Linked DNA regions of Anaerosoma tenue. The protein of the gene in region 2 interacts with the protein of the main gene of each other region in a pairwise test. Links are inferred from orthologs where the notes say so. Each region holds a gene or a part of one and is shown on either strand. Other genes may lie near its edges.

Region 1 (2,929 bases), 150 kb from region 2 along the record:
CTGTCGCCGCCTCGAGCCGCCCCGCGTATCGTGCGTTCCCCCCGATGCCGTGACTCTCGAGGAACGCGTTGGTGGTGCGCACGAGGTCGAAGATCGCCGCCAGAGCACCCGCGGTGTTGAAGTCGTCGTCCATGGCCGCGATGAACGCATCGTGGGCCGCCCCCGGCGCCGCCTCGAGCGCCTCGAGAACGAGCGGAGTCGCTTCCGGTAGTTCGCTGGCCGTGCGATTGCGCTTCGCCCACACGAAGTTGCGCAGAGGTGTCGTCAGCCGCTCGTATGCGCGTCCCGCCTCATCGAGGCGGTCGGTCGAGAAGTCGAGCGGACTCCGGTAGTGCGTCTGGAGCATGAGCAGTCGGATCACGGGAGCAGGATACCGGGCAAGCACGTCTTTCAGCAGCAGGAAGTTGCCGAGCGACTTGCTCATCTTCTCCTGATCGACCTGGAGCAGCCCACCATGGAGCCAGTACCGCACGAACGGTTCCCCGGTGGCGGCCTCCGACTGTGCTATCTCGTTCTCGTGGTGCGGGAAGATGAGGTCGCTCGCGCCGCCGTGGATGTCGAACGTGAGGCCGAGTTCCCGCTCGGACATGACCGAGCACTCAAGATGCCATCCGGGCCGGCCGGCCCCCCACGGGCTCTGCCACTGCGGTTCACCCGGCTTCGCCGCCTTCCACAACGCGAAGTCGAGCGGATCGTCCTTGCGCTCATCCACGTCGACACGAGCCCCGCTCTCCAGGTCGTCCACGTTCCGTCCTGAGAGCTTCCCGTACCCGGGGAAGCTGCGCACCGAGAAGTAGACGTCGCCGTCCACCGCGTAGGCGTGTCCACGCTCGATCAGGCGCTGGGTCATCTCGATCATCGCGTCGATCGTCTCGGTGGCTTTGGGCTGGACCGTCGGCCTCAGCACGCCGAGCGCGTCCATGGCCTCCCGGAACGCCTGCGTATACTCGGCGGCGACCTCTCCCGGCGCACGACCCTCCTCGTTCGCGCGAGCGATGATCTTGTCGTCCACGTCTGTGATGTTCTGCACGAACCGCACGTCGAATCCCCTGAACGTCAGATACCGCCTGATGACGTCGAACGTGAGGAAGGTCCGGGCGTTGCCGATGTGTATGTGGTTGTAGACGGTCGGTCCGCACACGTACATGGCAACGGTGCCGGGCTCGCGCGGAACGAACTCCTGCTTCGAGCGCGTCAGCGTGTTATAGACGCGGATCGTCATCGCTGTCCTCTCCTCGTTCGTCTTCGACGGGGAACACGCGCTCACCAGCCTCGGCACCGATACCCTCGTCGCGTACGAGACGAGCCTCGATGCGGTCCATCCGGCGCTGCAGCGCGCGGTACATCTCGATGATGGGATCGGGCAGATCCTCATGGTGGAGGTCGATGGTCTCGACGCGCTTTCCTTCGCGGACCACCACGCGACCAGGTACACCGACCACGGTGCAGTGTGGCGGCACATCGGAGACCACGACCGCGCCCGCTCCGACGCGCGTGGCACGTCCGATCGTGATGTCCCCGAGCACCGTTGCCCCCACGCCCACCACCACGTAATCCTCCAGGGTGGGGTGGCGCTTCCCGTGCTCCTTGCCGGTCCCGCCGAGCGTCACTCCCTGATAGATCGTCACGTCATCACCGATGACCGTCGTCTCACCGATCACGACACCCATGCCATGGTCTATGAAGAAACGCGCGCCGATGGTCGCACCCGGATGGATCTCGATTCCGGTGGCGCCGCGTACGCACTGGCTGATGCGCCGGGCCAGCCAGGTCCGCCCGGCGCTGTGCAAGCGGTGTGTGACCCGGTGCCACCACACGGCCCACAGGCCGGGGTAGTTCGTGAGCGCCGAGAACGCCGAAGGGCACGCGGGGTCGCGCTCCATGACCGCGTCTATATCCGCGCGCAGACGCGCGATCATCAGTCGGACCCTCCCATCGTCCACCCACCGGTGCCAGGTCGCACCACTATCACGTCACCATCCGAAGCGTGTCAACCAGCGCACGAGGCGCGTCTCCGGTCACGCCCTGCACCGCTCGAGCAGCGCCACCGCGTGAGCCGCGACTCCCTCTTTGCGGCCCGCGAAGCCGAGCCCCTCGGTGGTGGTGGCCTTCACACCGACACGCTCGACATCCACATCGAGCGCCCGCGCGATCCCCGCACGCATCGCCTCGCGATACGGGGCTATCCTGGGCTTCTCGAGTACGAGCACGGTGTCCGCGTCGACGAGCCGGAAACCTCTTTCGCGCATGAGGGCCGCCACCTCACGCAGCAGCCCGACGCTCGATGCGCCGGAATACCGTGGGTCGGTGTCCGGGAACAGGCGGCCGATATCCCCCTCCCGCAGTGCACCGACGATCGCGTCCATGAGTGCGTGAACAAGCACATCTGCGTCCGAATGCCCCGCCAATCCGCGCTCGTACGGGATGGTGACCCCGCCGAGCACCAGGGCTCGCCCCTCTGCGAACGCGTGGACATCGTAGCCGGTGCCGACGCGGAGAGAATCCATCCCTGCCCGTCCTTCCCGTGCCTGCAGCAACGCCTCGGCCACCCGAAGATCCTCCGGCACGGTGATCTTCACGTTGTCCCGTGGCCCGGCGAACACCCGCACCATGCCGCCGGCGTGCTCGACGAACGAAGCATCATCCGTGCCCGTCCACCCGGTGTGCGCAGCCTGCTCGTACGCATCCCGCACGGCTTGCGCCCGGAAGACCTGCGGCGTCTGAGCCGACCAGATCGTCGCGCGATCGGGGGTGGCAACCACCACGTCGAGATCATCCACCTGCTTGAGGGTGTCATACGAAGGGTGCCCCACCACCACCCCCGCACATTCATCGTCCCGCTCCAGCATCTCGATCGCTCCGGCGATCGTCGCCGGGGTGACCAGCGGTCGAGCACCATCGTGCACGACGATCACGCCGGTCGAGCCGG
Region 2 (3,021 bases):
GAGCGCGCTCACCGACACCGCCGCCAGAAGCGCCGCAGCCGCGGTGGCGACACGCCATCCCCAGCCGGCGCGACGCGCGACGGTGGCGGGCGCCGGCGCGACGAACCGCTCCACCGGCACGAACGACTCGGCGATACCCCGCATGCCGCCGATCAGCGTGCGCAGGCGTTCGTACTCGGCAGCGCATCCGTCGCACGTGGCGAGGTGGGCGGCGACGTCGAGGGACTCGCTCTCGTCAAGGTCTCCCGCGATGTACATCTCAAGGGCGTCCATGGCCTCGTGGCAGTTCATCAGCGCACCTCCTGAAGGGTCGGATGGTCCATCTCGGCACGCATCGCGCCGAGGGCCCGGTTGATGCGCGACTTCACCGTACCGGCGGGGCAGCCGAGGACGCGCGCTATGTCCTCCAGCTTGAGGTCGCGGAAGTACCTGAGGGCGAGGACCTCGCGGTGATCCGGGGTCAGCCGCTGGAGCGCATTCATGAGGTCCATCCCGTCTTCCGGCCCGTCCCAGCGGAAGGCGGCGGGCTCGGGAGGCTCGGCCACCGGCACCGTCCTCGTACGCGACCGCAGCATCGAGTTGCAGCGGTTCACGAGTATCCGGCTCAGCCAGGCGCCGAAGCGGTCCGGGTCACGCAGCGTTCGCAGCTTGGCATGGGCAGTCATCAGCGCGTCCTGCACGGCATCCGCCGCGTCCCATTGCGACCTCGTCATCGCGTACGCGGTCGCGTACAGTGTCCGCTCGTGACGTCGCACGAGCAGCGTGAACGCCTGCCCGTCTCCCTGCTGAGCACGGGCCACCAGGTCGTGGTCTTCCACGATCCCCTCCTCTCGGTCACCCTGTTAGATGACCGGGACGACCAGAAGGTTCCCTTGCATACGGCATCGGTGACGCCGGAGCCGACGATGACTTTGAACGTCACCCATCTGCACGGGTACCCTGTGAGGGACGACGCCAACCACCGGGAGGAACCATGGCCGGGATCTACGACCGCGTGGATCGAACCATAGGCGGCACGCCGCTCATCCGGCTGAGCCGCATCGCGGCCGGACTCCCGGCCAGCGTGGCGGTCAAGCTCGAGTCGCGCAACCCGGGGGGTTCGATCAAGGACCGGATCGCCCGGGCCATGATCGACGACGCCGAGGAGCGCGGGCTCATCGAGCCCGGCCGCTCGGTCATCATCGAGCCCACTTCGGGGAACACGGGCGTGGCGCTGGCCATGATCGGAGCCGCGCGCGGGTATCGTGTCGTGCTCACGATGCCGGAGTCGATGTCCCGCGAGCGGCGGGCGCTGCTCGCCGCGTATGGCGCCGAGCTCGTCCTCACGCCGGCGGCCGAGGGTATGGCGGGCGCGGTGGCCGAGGCGGAGGCGATCGCCGGGCGCACACCCGGTGCCCACCTCACACGGCAGTTCGAGAACCCCGCCGGTCCCGCCGCCCACTACGAGACCACGGGGCCCGAGATCGACGAAGCGCTCGGCGCGCAACAGCTCTTCGCGTTCGTGGCCGGCGTGGGCACCGGAGGGACCGTGACCGGCGCGGGGCGCTACCTCCGGGAGCGGCGGCCGGGGTGCAGGATAGTGGCCGTGGAGCCCGAGGAGTCGCCGATCATCACTCAGACCCTCGCCGGACGGCCGCTCCAGCCGGCTCCTCACGGCATCCAGGGTATCGGCGCCAACTTCGTTCCCTCGGTGCTCGATGCCTCTGTGCTCGACTCTGTGGAGACGATCACCACCGGCGACGCCATCTCCATGGCCCGCAGACTCGCGGCCGAGGAAGGTCTCTTGGTGGGCATCTCCACCGGAGCGAACGTCGCTGTCGCGCTGAGGCTCGCACGCATGGCGGAGGCTGATGGCATGACGGTCGTGACGGTTGCGCCATCCACCGGAGAGCGATACCTCTCCACTCCTCTGTGGGAGGGGTACGGAGCGTAAGCACGACGGCTCGCTCCTGGCATATCGGTTGCATATGCACCGCTCAGGATCGCGGACCTGCGTCAGCGAGGAACGATGGTGCATGCGGCACAGATCATACGGTTGCTCACGACGGTGTTCGTCGCCGTCGTGTTGGTGAGCGCCGCCACGCCCGTGTGCGCCATGCCTGACTGCGGCGACGTGGCCGCCGGGACGTGCTCGGACTTCATGCCGGCGTGCGACGACTGCCCCGAGTCGATCGTGATGAAGCATTCGCACGACGACGCGACCGCTCTTCAGGGCCACATGGTCGAGCCCGCTCTCGTCGTCGCGCACCTCGATCCCCTTGACGCCCCGGTGCAGGTCCACCGCTTCCTGACGCAACCGGAAGCCACGGCGTCGCCTCCCCCGCTCGACCCGCTCGGAATGCGTCTCTCGATCTGACAGCACCCCTCATCGATGCGAGCCGGCCGGACGCCGCTCGCGGGTATGCGTATGCGTATCTCTCGACATGAGGAGTGCTCTCTATGGAACTGTTCATCCCGTCTTTGATGCTGGGGCTTGTCACCAGCCTCCACTGCGTGTCCATGTGCGGACCGATGGTGGTGACCTACGCCCTCAAGGGCGCCGAGGACGGCACCGTCGTCCAGCGCCTGGTTCCCAACCTCGCCTACCAGGCGGCCAAGATCGCGAGCTACGTGCTCGTGGGCCTGCTGCTGGGCGCGGCCGGCTCGGCACTGGATCTCGATGCCGTGCGGCCGTACGTCATGCTCATCGCTGGCGCATACATGATCGTGCTCGCGCTTTCCATGACCGGCCGGGCACGCTGGGCCGCCCGCCTCACGCCGAGACCGCCCGCGTTCCTGCTGCGCGCGTTCACGGCCGTGCGCCGCAAGGCTGTGGATGACGCGGAGCACGGGCGCTCAACCATGGCCACGCCCGTCACCTTCGGACTGCTCACGGGCCTCATGCCGTGCGCTCCCCTCATGGCCGCGCAGCTCAACGCAGCGGCGAGCGGCAGCGCGGTGAGCGGTGCGGTCGCCATGTTCGCGTTCGGACTCGGCACGGCTCCGCTCATGCTCGGCTTCGGTACGGCATCGGGTCTCCTT

The links.
Region 1: the proteins of cysK (region 2) and cysE interact in binary tests that used the Escherichia coli proteins (3 or more experiments, as listed by UniProt). The link is inferred for Anaerosoma tenue from one-to-one orthologs.

The regions. Positions count from the first base shown.
Region 1 is NZ_JALNTY010000003.1:291,651-294,579, forward strand. The notes cover bases 62-2,917. They hold cysE (serine O-acetyltransferase), read right to left. Parts: upstream 1,920-2,917; coding sequence 1,203-1,919; downstream 62-1,202. Other genes in these bases: cysS (cysteine--tRNA ligase), read right to left, coding at 62-1,222; ispD (2-C-methyl-D-erythritol 4-phosphate cytidylyltransferase), read right to left, coding at 2,019-2,917. Also shown: more of cysS, read right to left, coding at 1-61; more of ispD, read right to left, coding at 2,918-2,929.
Region 2 is NZ_JALNTY010000003.1:145,129-148,149, forward strand. The notes cover bases 6-2,953. They hold cysK (cysteine synthase A), read left to right. Parts: upstream 6-973; coding sequence 974-1,933; downstream 1,934-2,953. Other genes in these bases: MSB02_RS08330 (anti-sigma factor family protein), read right to left, coding at 6-291; MSB02_RS08335 (RNA polymerase sigma factor), read right to left, coding at 291-818; MSB02_RS08345 (hypothetical protein), read left to right, coding at 2,012-2,356; MSB02_RS08350 (urease accessory protein UreH domain-containing protein), read left to right, coding at 2,440-2,953. Outside these bases: more of MSB02_RS08330, read right to left, coding at 1-5; more of MSB02_RS08350, read left to right, coding at 2,954-3,021.